3 regions of the Clostridium sp. 001 genome follow, and region 2 is predicted to be linked to each of the others. Evidence: a T-box and tRNA genes for the amino acid it is inferred to sense, from the RefSeq annotation. Region 2 holds a T-box; the other regions hold tRNA genes.
The links. The T-box of region 2 lies ahead of leuS (leucine--tRNA ligase). A T-box ahead of a tRNA ligase gene usually reads a tRNA of that ligase, here a tRNA-Leu.

Region 1 (6,078 bases), 1.3 Mb from region 2:
AGATAAGAAGCTAATCGAATATTTCAGAAATTATTTTCTTTTAATGTGACGAACGGAAGTTAAATCTCTAGTAATTACTCACACGCCCCTCAAACTTCACTTATTAGAAACTACCCTAAACTACTGTAAATCAATACCTTTAGTAAACTTAAAACAAGTTTGCTATCATTCTATATATGTATATTATCACATTAAATTAAACATTTCAATTTAATTTTAACATTACTTTAGATTCATTAAAATATACCTCCTGCAAAACACTTAGCAAATAAAAAACAATCTCAATTTCAAAATTGAGATTGTTTTTTATTTTACTATCTTAATGAACTCATCATTTGATTAGATTCATTTTTTAATTGTTGTACATCCGATTCTGGGGCATCTTTTGTAGGATACCATCCCTTTTGTCTCATAGTATCAAAAATCTTGTATTGAATATCCTGGGCACTTTTAAAATTGTTTACTAAAGTATTTCTTAAATTAGTACAAGAAGTTTCTGTTATTCCTGTACTATATGCTGAAATAACCTGTTTTTCACTAGCTAAAAGGTCGTGCATAAGTTCTTGTTCATTCATAATCTAATTCCCCTTTCTTTTTATTGATGTGAATCTAAATAGGATTTTAAAGATGTAAAGTTTTGTTTATGAACTTGTGCAGCTTCATTACACAAATTTTTTATTTGTGTATCACTGCATCTTCCTGAACAATCATTAAATTTCTTGTTCATCAGTGCTTCGTATTCAATTTGATCCTTCAATACCTTTAAATTTCCAGTATCCAATTGTTTGTTGCCAGTTGTCATAATTTCTACCTCCCTAATTTTTTTTACAAGTATATTATTACCTTATAAATCAAATTTATGTATATAAGATTCAAGATCATTTAACATAAGCTCTTAGGCATTTTCAAAGAAATAACAAGTCAAATATGCTAGCATATTTGACTTGTTATTTTCTTTCAAATGCCTTATTGAATATTTTTTTATTAAAAGGAAAAATTAATCTTATCTAAATATGTAAAGGAGCAAAAGTTTATGAATAAATGTTGTACTAATCCTAATGCTATAGAAGGAATTTTAGAGTCTTACTGGATAGACTCCACATCCAAAACAAATTATCCTTCTTTAAAAGAAGACGTACAAGTTGATATTGCAATCATAGGCGGCGGTATAGCTGGAATTACTTGTGCTTTTCTACTCAAAAAAGAAGGTTTTAAAGTTGCTCTATTAGAAGCAGACAACATAGCAAATGGTACCTCCGGTCATACAACTGCTAAAATAACTTCCCAACATCATTTAATATATGATAAATTAATAAATGAATTTGGTATGGAAAAGGCAAGACAATATGCAGAAGCAAATGAAAATTCTATTAGATTTATAGAAAATTTAGTAAAAGAATACAACATAGATTGTGACTATAAACATGTACCTGCTTATATGTATACCCAGGACAAAAATTATGTAAAAAGTCTAGAAAAGGAAGTAAAAGCTGCTCAAAGTCTTGGATTAAAAGCAGAATACTTGGACAATATACCTCTTCCATTAACCATAGAAGGTGCTGTCTGTTTTAGAGACCAGGCTGAATTTCATCCTAAAAAGTATCTTTTATCCCTTGCTGATAAAATACCTGGAGATGGCAGCTATATATTCGAAAACACTACTATAATAGATGTAGAAAGTGAAAGTCCCTGTATACTTTTATCCCATAATGGTAAAAAAGTAACCTCATCAAAACTCATTATAGCTTCACATTTTCCGTGTTATGATAACTTAGGTTTATATTTTACTAGACTTAAACCAGATAGATCTTATGTATTAGCATTAAAAATTAAAGAAAAATTTCCAGAGGGTACATTTATAAATGCAGAAAGTCCTGGCCGCTCCCTTCGTTCTCAGACAGATAATGGGAAAGAAATTGTACTTATTGGGGGAGAAGGTCATAAAACAGCCCATGGTGAAAATACTATAAATCATTATAATAATTTAAAATGTTTTTCTGAAAATATATTTAGTGTTGAAAAGATTTTGTACCAATGGTCTACACAGGATTATATAACATTAGATGGAGTACCTTATATAGGCAAATTGACTTCATCATCAGAAAATATCTATGTAGCCACAGGTTTTGGAAAATGGGGAATGACGGGCAGCACCGCTGCTGCTGTCCTATTAAAGGATTTAATTATGAATCATGACAATCCTTGGGAGGAAGTTTATAACCCTTCTCGTTCTATAACACTTAATTCTACTAAAAACTTTTTTGTAGAAAACTTTGACGTAGCCAAACAACTACTACAAGGAAAGCTTAGTCATGCCTCAAGTAAACTCAAAATTAAAAAAGGTGAAGGAACAGTTTTTACTTTTAATGGAAATAAGTATGGAGCTTATAAAGATGAAGATGGCATTACCCATATAGTAGATATTACCTGTACCCATATAGGATGTGAATTAGTGTGGAACGATGCTGAGAAGACCTGGGATTGTCCTTGTCATGGTTCTAGATTCAGCTACGAAGGTGATGTAGTAGAAGGTCCTACCCACCGTAGATTAAATCATTTTAGAGAAAAGCCAAATAAACCTGATCCAAACATTGTTTAATATATTCTGTTTCAGCAGAAATGCATATTACTGAATTCCACAATGGGCGGAGGATGTAAAGAAAATGAAAAAATTTATTAAAATAATATCAGTTATTCTATTTATAATTATAGCAGCGGGTTTTTTTATTATTGAAAATTTAACTAAAACAAGTAGTGGTAAACTTGATACTTATGTTGCAGTAAAATTACACTTAAACAAAATTTTAACCCCTAACTCAATAAATGATAAATCAATAAAAGAAATCAGAGAATACTTAAATACTCAATCAACTAAATGGTCTAATAAGCCCATACCATTTTCTAATATAAAAAACACTACTATAAAGGTAAACTCTGAAAAAATACCAATACGTATATATACCCCTAAAGATAGCAGCAAACTCCCTATTATTATTTACTCTCACGGTGGTTTCTGGATTGGAGGAAGTATTGATAATTACGATAGTATTTGCAGAAAACTTTCGCAGAATACGAATGCAATAGTAATATCTGTAGGATACCGCCTTGCTCCAGAAAATCCTTTTCCTGCTGCAGTTAATGATATATATAATGTACTCCAATGGACTCATAAAAATGCATCAAGTATAAATGGAGATGGAAGATACATAGCACTTACAGGGGACAGTGCAGGCGGAAATCTTTCTGCTGCAGTTTCTCTCATGTCAAGAGATAAAAATGGTCCTCCTGTAGCTTGTGATGTACTAATATATCCATCTACAAATATATTTCAATTAAATAGTAACTCCTGGTCCTATTTTGCCAATGATCTTAACATCTCAAAAAAGGATATGGAAAAGTATATCTCACTATATGTTCCCCAAAAAGAGGATAGAAAAAATCCTTATGCATCTCCTCTTTTAGCTAGAGACTTCAAAAAGTTACCTGACACACTTATAATAACAGCAGAAATTGATCCCCTCCGAGATGAAGGTGAAGCTTATGGTAAAAAGTTAAAGGAGGCAGGAATAAATACACAAGTTACCCGGTACAATGGTGTACCCCACGGATTTATTTCAATGAGTAAAATAACAAATAAATCAGAGAAAGCCTTAAATGAGATTTCTCTCTACCTTCAAAAAGAGTTTCACAAATATAAATAATATAAACAGAGTTCTAAGCATCAGATGGAGTTTTGGCTCCACCTGATGCTTAGAACTCGTTATCCAGGGACGTAGCTGCTCTTTACACCTACTTGGAGAAGTAGGTGTATTAGAGCAGGTAGTCATCGGACAAATAAAAAAAGGCAAGTTTTAAACTTGCCTAACATTTCTTAAATGGTGCGAAGAACGGGAGTTGAACCCGTACGATGTTACTCACACGCCCCTCAAACGTGCGCGTCTGCCTATTCCGCCACCCTCGCATTACAATAGATATTATACTAACTTTTTATGAAACTGTCAACTAAAATTTAAGATTACAAAAAACTTACAATTATTACAGAAGTATTTATCTGCAAATTTTTATATAAGTACTTATATACCCTGTAATTTACTTTTACACGTTTAATATATTTATCCGTTTCTTTAAAAGGTATGTATTGTATATTCTTTCCATCTTTAGAATGATCAGAATCTTTTAACCACTTTTTTACATTGCCCCTACCTCCATTATAAGCTGCCAAAATTAAATCCATATTGTTATCAAAATCTGATTTCAAATTATTCAAATACCAGCATCCCATTCTTATATTAAACTCAGGATCATTTAACATGTTATCTTGGAAATTTGATACTCCCATCTTATCTGCAGCCCATTCTGCAGTATCTGGAGTTATCTGCATAAGTCCTATGGCATTTTTGTTAGATCTTACGTTTTCTTTAAAGTTACTTTCTGTCTTAATCACAGCCATTACAAAGTAGGGATCTAAATCATATTGTTTTGCATATTTTGCTATATAAGTTGAATACTTTAATGGATAACAATATCTTGCAATACTTTTTACACATAATACAGCTACCATTATTAGTATTATAACTATTGCTACTTTTTTTAGAAACCTCAATTTTTTTGTGTCTTAAAAATTATATTTTAGGACACTTCACCCCCCCATATTTTCTGCTTATTCTTATAAATATCTCCTTTAATTGTGTTTTAGTTTCATCTAAGGTATTAGAATTATCTAATACAAAGTCCGCATACTTTTTCTTTTCTTCCAAAGGCATCTGAGAGTTTATTCTGCTAAGCACTTGATCTTCCGTTAATTTATCTCTACTTTTTACTCTGCTTATCTGTACTCCTTTATTTACCCAAACTAATAGCATTTCATCCAAATAACTACAAAATCCATTTTCTATGAGGGTAGCTCCATCTATAACACAAATTTTTTCACATTTTTGTTCTAATTCTTCTACTTTTTTTAATATTTCATTTTTAATGAAAGGCATTATAATACTTTCATATTTAGTTCTTTCTCCTTCATTAGAAAATATATAATTTCCAAATTCTTTTCTTTTAAGTTTACCTGAAAGATCAATAAATATTTCTCCAAAAATATTTTTAATTTTTTCAATTATTACAGGATATTTTTCAATTACTTCCCTAGCTATAATATCTGCATCCACTACACTTATGCCGTGCTCTCTTAGTATATCAGAAACAGTGCTTTTTCCGCTTCCTATACCTCCAGTAAGCCCTATTTTAATCACAGTTTTCTTCCCCTTTATACTAATTTACTTAGCCTCGTACCAATTACTTCCCACACTTATATCCACTTCAAGAGGAACTTTCAGTTGTAAAACTTTTTCCATTTCTTCTTTTACTACAGATTTTACATTATCAATTTCCTCTTTATATACATTTAGAATCAGTTCATCATGTACTTGAAGTATTAGTTTGCTTTTTAATTTACTCTCCTCTAATCTTCTATACACATTTACCATAGCTATTTTTATTATGTCCGCTGCACTGCCTTGAATAGGTGTGTTCATTGCAAGTCTTTCTCCAAATGACCTCACTATTTTATTTGAAGATTTTATCTCAGGTATAAACCTCCTTCTATTCATAAGTGTAGTAACATAAGAATTTACTTTAGCCTCTTTTACTATATCGTCCATATATAACTTTACCTTCGGATATCTTTCAAAATAGGTGTCTATATAAAGCTTTGCTTCTTTTCTAGATATTTTTAAATTTTTAGCCAAACTAAAGTCACCTATTCCATAGACTATACCAAAGTTTACTGCCTTAGCATTGCTTCTCTGCGCAGATGTAACTTCATCTATAGGTACCTTAAACACTTCTGAAGCAGTCTTTGTGTGAATATCACTGTGATTTATAAATGCACTTATCAAATTTTCATCATCAGCAATATGAGCAAGTACTCGCAATTCTATCTGTGAATAGTCTGCTGAAAGTATAACACAGTCTTCATTTTGTGGAACAAATATTTTTCTTATCTCTTTACCCATTTCATATTTTATAGGTATATTTTGAAGATTAGGTTCTGTACTTGAAAGTCTTCCCGTAGTTGTTACCGTT
Region 2 (6,078 bases):
TTACATTCTTTATAAGATCTTTCTGATCTCTAGCTAAATTTTTGATTTTTTGTGATGCTATAGTAGAAGTTGTTACCTCACTGAACCAGATTATGGAGTCTTCTTCTCTACCTGTACGTCTCATAAGTTCTCCTATAAGATACATTGTAGTAAACTTGTCCATACCGTATATAGGAGAAGGCTCATTGTAGTATGCACTTTGAAGATTTTCTAATGCCTGGTTTAGAAATTCCATTTCTTTTTTTTCATCTTCCTTAAGTCTGTACATCCAGGCGATTTTTAAAGAATTCATTGCTTTTTTACTAGATCTAGCATTTATAATGTAATAATTTAAAAGAGATAATTTGTACCTTGTTATAGCTAAATCTATATCATATACCTCAGGATAATTCTTACTTTTCCACTTAGGAGAGATTTTTTGCCTAATTATGTTCGCATCATAATCACTCAGGTGTTCAAAGTCACTTTTCATAGCCGAATAACCACATTCATCACATACCCATACGTCATAAAAATAGGGATTTATAATAGAATATCTTATAAAAAAGTCAGAATCTTTTTTTAGTATTCTATAAGAAGATTTCTTAATAGCTCTTGCATTAAAATTATTATCACAAACAGGACATACTACTTTTTTATTGTAAAGTAGTAGTTTTTGCCTTTCTTCTTCACTTAAGCCATCATCTTCATTTAAACTTTTTAGACCCAAAGAGTTTTTTTTAGACATATCTGTAGCCACCTTCATTATGAATAATATATTATTTCTATTGATTATTAAGTTATAATATTATTATATCAAAAAAATTATTAAAATTATACTATTAAGTGTATAGGAAACATATATACTATATTGAATAATTTAAATTTTTGATATAATAATAATGTACTTATATAATTCGTTGGGGGTGATTTATGTGGCAATAGGGGAATGGAAAACATTTTTAATACCATATAGTCAGGCTGTTGAAGAGTTAAAAGTGAAATTTAAAAGTATAAGAAAAGAATATAGAAAAAAAAATGAATACTCACCAATAGAATTTGTTACTGGAAGAGTAAAGGAGATATCTAGTATATTAGAGAAAGCCAATAAATTCAATATACCTCTTGACAGAATAGGTTATGAGATGGAAGATATAGCTGGTATTAGAGTTATGTGTCAGTTTGTAGATGATATAGAAAAAGTAGTTGAGATAATAAGAAATAGGAAAGATATGAGTATAATGTATGAAAAAGATTATGTATCTAATGTGAAGGAAAGTGGGTATAGGAGCTACCATGTAATAATTAAATACCCTGTTAATATGGCAGAGGGTGAGAAAGAAATACTAGCTGAGTTTCAGATAAGGACTCTTGCCATGAATTTTTGGGCTACTATAGAGCATTCCTTAAATTACAAATATAAGCAGGATATACCTGGTGGAATAAAATTAAAACTTAAGAGTGCAGCAGATGCAGCTTTCCAGCTTGATCAACAGATGCTTGAGATCAAGGATGAAATAAAAGATGCTCAAAAGTTATTTGAAGTAAAGTCAAGCTTGGTTTCTGATATAATGAACAATATACTTACTATGTCTTCTATGGGAAAGTTAACTGAATCAACTAGATATCAAATTCAATTAAATAATTTAATTGAAGAAGGAGAAGTGTCTGAACTTGTAAGCTTACTCCGCTCTACAGAAAAGTTACTTCAAATGTATAAATAGCTGTCATGCTATAATTCAGTTGCAGGTTTTAGCTAAAACTAGCAACTGAAGTTAGTAATGACAGCTATTTACATATTGTTATTTTGCTACTATATTTACAAGCCTGCCTTTTACCACTATGACTTTCTTTATATCTTTACCTTTTAAAAGGGATTTGATATGTTCATTAGAAAGAGATAACTCTTTTATCTGGTCTTCTTTCAAGTTTGTGGATACATTTATTTTAGCCTTGATTTTACCATTTATCTGAATGGCTATTTCTGCCTCATCTCTTATAAGTGCATCGGGTTCAAAATCAGGCCACTTTTCATTAAATATGGAATAGCTTTTTCCTAAGGATTCCCATTGATCTTCTGCAAAGTGAGGTGCAAAAGGTGCTATGATTTTTACAAAATCAATTACAGTATCTTTTAGCAGCGATATATTTTTATCTTTTTGCTGAATGTACTTGGAAAGTGCATTTGTAAATTCCATAATTCTAGCTATAGATGTATTAAATTGAAATTTATTAGCATCCTCTGATACAGACTTGATTGAAAAGTTTCTTGTATAGTTAAGTTCTTTTTCGGCAGTATCCATAGAAGCTTTTCCGGTATCTCCACTTTCTATAATTTCTTTTACGGAAGAGATAGTTCTTTCAATTCTATCTACAAATTTACTTATGGATTTAATTCCATCATCGTTCCAAGCTCCACCTTCGCTGTAGTCAAATCCAAACATCAAATACATCCTAAATACGTCAGAACCGTATTCTTGTATACAGTCATCTGGAGCTATGGTATTTCCCTTTGATTTACTCATTTTTTGGCCATCAGGACCAAGTATTATACCTTGATGTCTAAGAGATAGGAAAGGTTCGTCAAAGTCTAAGAATCCCATATCCCTAAGAGCTTTAGTAATAAATCGTGCATACAGAAGATGCATGCAAGCATGTTCAGGGCCGCCCACGTACATGTCTACTGGAAGCATTTTATCTATTTTAGCTTTATCAAAAGGTTTTTCACTGTTTTTGTTATCAACATATCTTAAGTAATACCAGGAAGAACATACAAATGTGTCTAAAGTATCGGCTTCTCTTTTTGCTGGACCTCCGCAGCAAGGGCATGTAGTATTCATGAATTCTTCTGATTTTAAAAGAGGAGACTTACCATCAGGAGAAAATTCTACATTATAAGGGAGTTCAACTGGCAGTTGATCTTCTGGTACAGGAACTATTCCACATTTTTCGCAATATACTATAGGAATAGGGGTTCCCCAATATCTCTGTCTTGAAATTAACCAGTCTCTTAGTCTGTAATTTACTTTCCCAGATCCTAATCCCACACTTTCAAGTTTTTTAGTTACAGCTTCTTTGCCTTCTTTTGTAGTTAGACCATTGAATTCACCGCTATTTATCATCTTGCCATGTTCTACATAAGGTAAGGAATCTCCACCTTCTATAACTCTTTCAATAGGTAACTTATATTTTGTTGCAAATGCAAAGTCTCTTTCATCGTGGGCAGGAACTGCCATTACGGCACCAGTACCATAAGTATTTAGTACATAATCTCCTATCCATATAGGAACTTTCCTACCATTTATAGGATTTATAGCATAAGAACCACTGAATACACCAGTTTTTTCTCTTGTAATTGATTGTCTTTCGATTTCACTTTGTTTCTTAGCTGATTCTTTATATTTTTCTACTTCATCTTTGTATTCTTCTTTGGTTAATTTATCAACTAAGGTATTTTCAGGTGATAAAACTACATAAGTAACACCAAATAAGGTATCAACTCTTGTGGTAAATACACTGAACTCAATATCGGAAGCTGCTACTTTAAAAGTTACATTTGTACCGGTGGATTTACCTATCCAATGTCTTTGCATAGCTTTTGTTTTTTCTGGCCAATCTAGCTTATCTAGGCACTGAAGAAGTTCTTCTGAATAATCTGTAATTTTGAAGAACCATTGAGTTAAATCCTTTTTAGTTGCCTCGGTACCACATCTTTCACAAAATCCATCTTGTACCTGTTCATTTGCAAGTACTGTTTTACAACTAGGGCACCAGTTTACAGGGGCATTTTTTCTATAAGCTAAACCATGTTTATATAATTGCAAAAATAACCACTGATTCCATTTATAATATTCAGGACGACAGGTAATTACTTCGTTTTCCCAGTTGAACATTGCACCCATAGACTTAAGTTGTTTTTCCATAGTAGCTATATTTTTTTCTGTGGAATCACTTGGGTGTATTCCAGTTTTAATAGCATAGTTTTCTGCAGGAAGACCAAAAGAATCAAAACCCATTGGTTGGAACACATTATATCCCTGCATTTTCTTAAGCCTTGCCCAGGAGTCTACAGGAGCATAGTTAAACCAATGTCCTGCATGAAGTTTACTACCTGAAGGGTAGGAGAACATCTCCAGTACATATAATTTTTTATCTAAATTGTTATCGTCAAATTTATAAAGTGATGTTTCTTCCCATTTTGCTTGCCATTTTTTATCAGTTTCGATACTGTACATAATATCTTCTCCTTTATTTGTAATTTAATATAGCCTTTACGCTTTTGTAAGCTAAAGAAGTCTAGTAGAATTGTGGTGTTTATTTGTTGCTAGAATATAAAAAAATCCCTCATCTCTTAAAATCAAGAGACGAAAGATTTAACTTCCGCGGTACCACTCTAATTAAACCCATAAACTGGTTTCACTCAAAAAATAACGGTTTAAACCGTATCTGATTTTCTTCAGATAAGCTCTTAAGGTGAGTTCATATTCTGTTCACGCTGTTTTTCACCTAACAACAGCTCTCTTTAGTGATATAAATACTACTGTTCCTTTTTCAAAGCTAAATATTAGTTTATTTCTCATTTTATAATATTAAACAGTTTTCTGTCAAGAATTTATTTCTAAATTTTATTTTAAAAAAGAACTCCTAAAATAAAGAGTTCTCTCTTGGCTGCCCATGCTGGATTCGAACCAACACATACCTGTTCCAGAGACAGGTGCCTTACCGTTTGGCGAATGGGCATTATTATGTAAGCCTCAACAATAAACATTATATCACCATAAATTCATATGTCAATAGTTTATTATTAAATACAATATTATTTTACTATTTTTAAAATATATCTGTTAACATAATTTATAAATAAGGTTAATAAGTAGTCATATATTAGAAATGCTATTTGTGCACCTAATACAATCAAATAAGGATTTATTTTTATCTTTAAAAGACCAGGGAAAAACAGGCTGTAAAGTAAAAATAGCACTAACAAACATATATTAAAAAAAGCAAGCTTTATTATAATTTCAAGAGGTAATTTCCTGAGTTTTTCAACAAAATATTTTATTAATCCATAGAGACCAAAAAATACTATGTAGGAAAGCACTGTAATTTTAAACCCACATATTAAAAGAGAGAGTAAGGAAGTAGCTGCATAAATAGTAATAGCGTTTTTGGGACTTGTAACGAGCACCGATAATGGTATGATAAAAGAAGCCAAAGCCAGAAGAGAAGCCTTATTTATTGGCACTATACCACTTAAGTATATTAAGATGACTCCTAAGGTAGTTAAAAAACCTCCTTTAGTTATATTGGAGGTTTTATTTTGAGTTCTTGTCATTTACACCCACCTCTTTTTAAATTGATAATTTTAGCAATTTCCACCTCCACATAAGCAGTCCAAACAATATAATGTAGCACAGATGTTACATATATCAGGGTCTTTTCTCCTGTTGTCATAATAAGGCTGTCTATAGGAATTATTCATGCCTCTTAACTTGTTTAATGCATCTTGATATTTAAAATTATTTGGATCAAGACTGCAGGCGGTGCTTAAATTAGTGCTAGCCTGGTCATACCAGCCTTTTCTAGTATTTAAAATTCCCATGAGGTAGTGCCACTCTGCATCTCTTGTATTTATTCCCATGAGTTTTGATTCTGCACTGCTTAAATTCCCATTATAAATATCATTTTCTACAGACTGATATGTGCTAGAATTGCTGCCAGTATAGGTATCACTGCTTCCACTACTATATGTATTTGTCCCTTCATTTTTCATCAAATAGTCATAGGCTTCATTTATGTCTCTCATTTTATCCTCGGCTAAATCCTTAAGTGGATTGTTACCATACTGATCAGGATGATATTTCTTAGCTAAGGTTCTATAAGCCTTTTTTATTTCATCTTTTGAAGCATTTTCATTTATTTCAAGTACTTCATATGGATTTTTCATCTTTGTAAACACCCCTTTTAAAAACTTTATCCATCTTATCTAAAAGTCCATATTGTAATATATTATGTAGTAATTCTTCATTCTTTTTTATAGGAAGTTTTTCGAAAGTATTCATGCACTGTGCAGCACAAGTACCTAAAATGAAATCAATT
Region 3 (6,078 bases), 1.4 Mb from region 2:
ATTCTAAGCCATCATATTCCCCTGGGAAAAACATAACTACAGGCACTTGATCAATTGCATTATGTAAATTATTCAATACTGTATGTGAACGCATAATTGGCCATGCTTTGCCAACACCAGTTATAAACACAATATCATTAGGTTCAACTCTATTTACTATATAATCCAAAACCATATCATTTTTAAGAGTCAATCTAAGTGATTTTCTAATAGCATTAAAAACATATTTGCTGCCTTTTTTCTTCTCCATTTCAATGTTTTTTTGCAAATATCCTTTTTTATCCATTATATCTAGTATTATTTCATATAAATCAAATTCTTTTATATTAATATCAGAGTATTCATCACTAATCTTTTGTTTTATGAACTCAATATGATCTCTTACCAAAAGTTCATACTTAGGTTCATAATCAAATATATAATAACCCATTTCATTACCTAGTCCCATGCTTTCCCTAAAGGATTTATCTGTAATCTTAGGTATTATTTCATCTAATCTTTGATATATTGTTTTCATTTTTAACTCTCCTCTAGGCATTTTAACAACTTAGTCTAGCCTCATTATCATTTACAAGTTTTTCATATAACTTCTACTTATGACTTATGTCCTAACATCACTTCTAAGTATATACCGTCACCTATTTCTTTTAAATGTTGTGCTAAGTCACAGTCTACTATTGGTATAGTTATTTCCTTATCACCCTTTTGATTTTTAATGAATCCTGCTTCAAAAAGGATTCTAATAAACACCTGTTTAATTTTATAAAAGGTATATTCCTTCCATGATGCTACAGTATCACTTTGTTCGCATTTTCTTTGGAAGTAAACATTAAAGTCACTATCTATAATATATTTTTCCCTCAAGATATTTTTATCCCTATAAACTTCGCTCATAAACTCAAAAAATAACCTATCAGTTTTCATAATCATATAAATCACAATTTGCTTACTCGTTTCTAAATCCCCATTCACTAATTTATCAAGTAGGAATTCATCTAAACTCTTTAATCTTTTTAATGTTATTGACGCAATTTCCTTTTTTCGTGCTTCAGATTTCATCTGAAAAATATTTTCTTTAATGGACATATTTTTTATTTGAAAATCATTAAATCCTTTTAAAATAAGGCTTGCAGCCTTTTTTGTTTCTATATAAAGGTAAGGCATCGATTTTATTGTAGATTTATATTCTAATTGTTTAGTCATATTTTACCATTCCTTCGGTCCCAAAATTTATACTTTCTATTATTATAGCATAATATTTCTTTTAAACTACATACAGGTTTTTGCTATTTTGTTTTAATCTGTTTTAATTTGTGATATTTTTTTGGAGGACATTTGGAGGACATAAACCCAAAAAGAGCATTTTGGAATAAATTCCAAAATGCTCTTAAATGTTGATATTCATGGTGCCGGAGGCGGGAGTCGAACCCGCATGTTGTCACCAACGACGGATTTTGAATCCGTTGCGTCTGCCAATTCCACCACTTCGGCAAGCAACGAAATTATAATACCATAAATACTACCCAAGGTCAAGCATTTATCTAAACTTTTTTAACATCAAACTTAATTCACTGACCAAGAAGGCTCTCTGCCACTTAATACTTCATCTATACCAATGGCGGGATGAACAGACATTCTTATACCTGCTTCTTCTGTATGTGCTGCAGTATGAGGCGTTACAATTACATTTTCAAGTTTAAAAAGGGGATTATCTTTTGATGGTTCTTCTCCTTTAAATACATCAATGGCAGCTCCAGCAATTTTATTTTTCAAAAGCACCTCAAGCAAGGCATCTTCATCAACCACTTCTCCCCGTGCCGTATTTATAAGAAAAGCTCTAGATTTCATAAGAGACAGCTCCCTTTTTCCTATCATACCTTTTGTTTTCTCTGTAAGTGGAACATGCAAGCTTAAAAAGTCAGAATTTTTAAGTACATAATCTAAATCTCCAGTAAGTTTTATATTATCTATTTGACTTGAAGTTATATTTCGCTTGAATCCTATAACTTTCATGCCAAACCCTTTTGAGGCCTTTAAAGCAACAAGTTTTCCGATATTACCAACACCTATAATTCCAAGGGTTTTACCTTCAAGATCCATTCCAAAACTTTTTCTTATTTCAAAATTTCCATCTCTAAGTTCTCTATCATAAATAAGTAGTTTTTTTGCAAGTACTAATATAAGTCCCATAGTATACTCAGCAACACTGTTTTTATTGGATTCAGGAGAATTGGTAACTCTTATTCCAAGACTTGATGCAGCTTCAACATCTATATTATCTACTCCAACACCAAACTTAGATATGACTTTCAACTTTGTTCCTGATTTCATAATTTTTTCAGTAATATTTGCCATCCTAACTAATATTGCATCGCAATCTTTTACTTCCTCTACCAAAACATTTTCTGAAATATCAGAAGCCATTTTTAATTCATACCCACGACTTCTAAGATATTCTTTGCCTTCTTCATATATATTTTCCGTAATCAAAACTCTATAACTCATACAAAATCACCCTTTCATATATAATCCCCTTAATTTTTTACTATAGTAAAGTCTTAATGCGGTTATCAAAACTCCAAATAAACACATAATGCCAACGCTTATATACACTGATCTCATGCCATAAATAAAAACATCATCTCTGCCTTTTATGTAATCCACCACTCTGTACCCGATTTTGTAACTCATTCTGTTGTAAAGTAATAAAGTGGAAAGAGATGTACCTAGAACAAATCCTAAGTTTCTAATAAGGGCATTTACACTTCCTGCTATTCCAAGCTTATCTCTACTAACAGTAGACATAACTAGCGAATTGTTAGGAGATTGAAACATTCCATTTCCTAGAGTCATAATTACTATATAAGCTATAATCAAAATTACAGAAGACCTTTCATTTAAACTGGATATGAAAAACAACCCCAAACTTGTAAAACTAAGCCCAAACAAGGTAAGTATTTCAGATCCAATTTTATCTGACATGTATCCACTAAAGGGAGCCACTACAGACAAAACAATAGGAGATACCATCATGAGCATTCCAGATGCTGCCGGCGAAAATTTCAATGTATCCTGAAAATAAAAAGGCAGTATTATATTGGATGCACTAATTGCAATAAATGAAATAAAAGCACATATTATACTTATTGAAAATAAACTGTTTTTAAAAATACTCAATTGCAAAATCGGCATGCTTATTTTATGTTCTACTATAATGAACAATACGAAAGTTATAAATGAAATTACAAAAGCTGAAATTATAAATGCATTGTCATATCCCTTTACCTGGCCTTGTCCCAATGCTCCAAACAGCGAAACTGTAGCTACTACAAATAGTAAAGCTCCTTTTATATCTAGTTTTTCATCAGAAGTAGTATGGACTTTAGGAAATATCTTCAATGTAAGTATAAATACAATTATTCCTATTGGTATGTTTATTAAAAATATATATTCCCAGCTTATAGCAGAAACAATAATTCCCCCAATTGGAGGACCTGCCATAGAACCCAATGCCACAAATGTACCTAAAACTCCAAGTGCCCTCCCCCTCTCGTTAGCCGGAAAAACGTGAGTTATGATTCCCTGATTAGTAGCCATCGTAGCTGATGCTCCTACTGCTTGTATAACTCTTGCTGTTACAAGTAATGGCAGTGAACTTGTAAGCCCGCACAGCAGCGAACCTATGGTAAAAATGACGATTCCAAATTTAAAAACTTTTGTCTTTCCTATCATATCTCCAAGCCTTCCAAATATTAAAATAGTTGCTGCAACAGTTATTAAAAAACTGGTAACAACCCATGTAATACCTGACATTCCTACATTTAATTTAGATGCCATATCCGGCAGTGCTACATTTACAATGCTGCCATCAAGTGTTGACATAAATGTAGCAGAAACAACTGTAATCAGTATCAGCCACTTTTTTTTGTTCATTTCACTTTCAATTTTTTTCAACCTTCACTCATCCCCTCACAAATGCTTTTTATCCCTTTAATCTTTCAAGCTTTTTATCCGATGACTACCTGCTCTAATACTCTCACTTATCCAAGTGAGAGTAAAGGGCAGCTACGTCCCTGGATAACGATTTCTAAACATCAGGTTGAGTCAAAACTCCATCTGATGCCAAGAACTCTGTTTATCAAAATAAGCCTGTATCTATATATGTTACTAGTTAGTTTAATCAAAGTTACCATCTTATTATTCATTGTTAATAAGTTTTTACTTTCACTATCTGTTACTTTTTACATTTCCTTGTGATATTTAGAAAAGCATACCATATAGACTGCAAAAATAACCAAATATGCTGCAATCACAAGAAAAATTATAAATAAATTAGCTCTAAAAAAAACATATGCAATTACAAGAATGCCAAATACTATTTCCATAACATCAAAAGCTTTTGCCTTAGCTCTGTTTTCAATGGCAATATTTCGCTCATCTTTATCTTTTTGTTTCAAAATAAATTTATAATGTATGTTACTAATAACTGAAGCCACAGCCATTGCCATAAGAATTAAAGGTATAGTTTTAGACGTATATCCACCTACAAAAAACATACCAACTGCTGAACTAAGTAACATTACAACTACTGCCACAATAAATACATAATTAAAAGTTTTCATTTTCTGAACTCTCCTCATAAATAAATATTTCTTCAATGCTCACATTAAAAAATTTAGAAATCTTAAAAGCTAGCAATATAGATGGATTATAACGTCCATTTTCAAGTGATCCAATTGTTTGTCTTGATACTTCCAATTTTTGTGCTAGCTCTTCTTGTGTGATACCATGTTGTTTTCTAATTTCTTCAAGCCTGTTTTTCAAATTAATGCCGTTGCCAAAACATTATAGAACTCTATAAAGCTTGTTTAATTCCCTGTTCAGCCTATCCCATTTTACTATAAAGCTACTTTGGTTTGATATAATAGTCCGAGGGCTTAAATTCCCATACAACGCATGGTACATATTAGTAGTATCTTTTAAGTGATTAGCCTACTAATTCATATCTTGATAGATTGATACTTGCATTATAATCTCTATCTATAACACAACCACATTCCTCACATATATATGTCCTTTCAGATAGTAAAAGCTTTGACTTTATATGTCCACACTCACTACAAGTTTTTGATGAAGGATACCATTTGTCTGCTTCTACAAATTCAATACCATTGAACTCACATTTATATTGCATTTGTCTTTTAAACTCATACAAACATTGTTTTGCTATTGCTTTTGCTAAATATCGGTTCTTCATCATTCCTTTAATATTAAGTGTTTCCATAACAACTCTCGATGGCTTGGTTTTCACTATCTTATTCGTTGCTTGGTGAATATGATTACTTCTTATATTTGCTAATTTTCTATGAAGTAATTTAATCTGCTTTTCGATTTTTATAATATTACCTGTTTTGACAAACTTACTCCCTTCTTTATTTTTTAGATATTTGCGAGATACCCTACGTTGTAATCTACGTAGCCTTTTTTCAAGTTGCTTTACAACTTTTGTCTTATTGATATTTTTAAAAGTCATTCCGTTAGAACATATAGCTAAATCCTTTACCCCAACATCAATACCAATACTTTCATTTGTTAATTCTACTATTGGATTTTCTTTTTCTATACCTACTGATATGAGCCAATACTTTCCATCAAAACTTATTCTCGGATTAGTATATTTACAGTTCATAGGCATTGTATTTTTCTTTATATCTATCCAACCAACCTTTTCAATTAACACCGAATTTTCTTTAACTTTAAGCTTTAATGTATCATTATAAAAAGATGGCTTAGATTTTTTTCTACTCTTAAACCTTGGCTTATCAGCTAACTTTTTGAAAAACTTCTTATAAGCATCGCAACCATCTTTAACAGCTTGTTTAGCCACATTGTTAGATACTTCATTTAGCCAACTTAGACTATCTTGTTTGAGTATTGTTATTTTTTTTCTCAAATCATTATCTGATATAAATTTTCCACCATTTTTATAATTATCCTCTTGCCTTGCAAGTGTCCAATTATAAATAAATCTTGCAGTACCAACAGATTGCCATAATTTTTGTTCTTGCTCTTTAGTTG

Region 1: it has a tRNA-Leu gene. The T-box ahead of leuS (leucine--tRNA ligase) is inferred to sense a tRNA for this amino acid. The anticodon was not compared.
Region 3: it has a tRNA-Leu gene. The T-box ahead of leuS (leucine--tRNA ligase) is inferred to sense a tRNA for this amino acid. The anticodon was not compared.

Annotation. Positions count from the first base shown of each region.
Region 1 is NZ_CP020473.1:1,374,736-1,380,813, forward strand. It holds RNA gene ssrS (6S RNA) at 1-33, opposite strand, end outside; gene B5S50_RS06185 (spore coat protein) at 315-575, opposite strand; gene B5S50_RS06190 (hypothetical protein) at 596-802, opposite strand; gene B5S50_RS06195 (FAD-dependent oxidoreductase) at 1,034-2,599, shown strand; gene B5S50_RS06200 (alpha/beta hydrolase) at 2,664-3,701, shown strand; tRNA gene B5S50_RS06205 (tRNA-Leu) at 3,877-3,961, opposite strand; gene B5S50_RS06210 (lytic transglycosylase domain-containing protein) at 4,016-4,603, opposite strand; gene coaE (dephospho-CoA kinase) at 4,623-5,246, opposite strand; gene polA (DNA polymerase I) at 5,271-6,078, opposite strand, start outside.
Region 2 is NZ_CP020473.1:2,664,987-2,671,064, forward strand. It holds gene B5S50_RS12585 (DUF2225 domain-containing protein) at 1-727, opposite strand, end outside; gene B5S50_RS12590 (GTP pyrophosphokinase family protein) at 915-1,703, shown strand; gene leuS (leucine--tRNA ligase) at 1,782-4,214, opposite strand; T-box leader at 4,337-4,543, opposite strand; tRNA gene B5S50_RS12600 (tRNA-Gln) at 4,645-4,719, opposite strand; gene B5S50_RS12605 (hypothetical protein) at 4,796-5,314, opposite strand; gene B5S50_RS12610 (J domain-containing protein) at 5,345-5,926, opposite strand; gene B5S50_RS12615 (DUF5685 family protein) at 5,910-6,078, opposite strand, start outside.
Region 3 is NZ_CP020473.1:1,271,881-1,277,958, forward strand. It holds gene B5S50_RS05670 (DUF1788 domain-containing protein) at 1-517, opposite strand, end outside; gene B5S50_RS05675 (DUF1819 family protein) at 595-1,203, opposite strand; tRNA gene B5S50_RS05680 (tRNA-Leu) at 1,405-1,491, opposite strand; gene B5S50_RS05685 (hydroxyacid dehydrogenase) at 1,564-2,505, opposite strand; gene B5S50_RS05690 (MFS transporter) at 2,512-3,954, opposite strand; gene B5S50_RS05695 (hypothetical protein) at 4,242-4,622, opposite strand; gene B5S50_RS05700 (helix-turn-helix transcriptional regulator) at 4,609-4,824, opposite strand; gene B5S50_RS05705 (RNA-guided endonuclease TnpB family protein) at 4,988-6,078, opposite strand, start outside.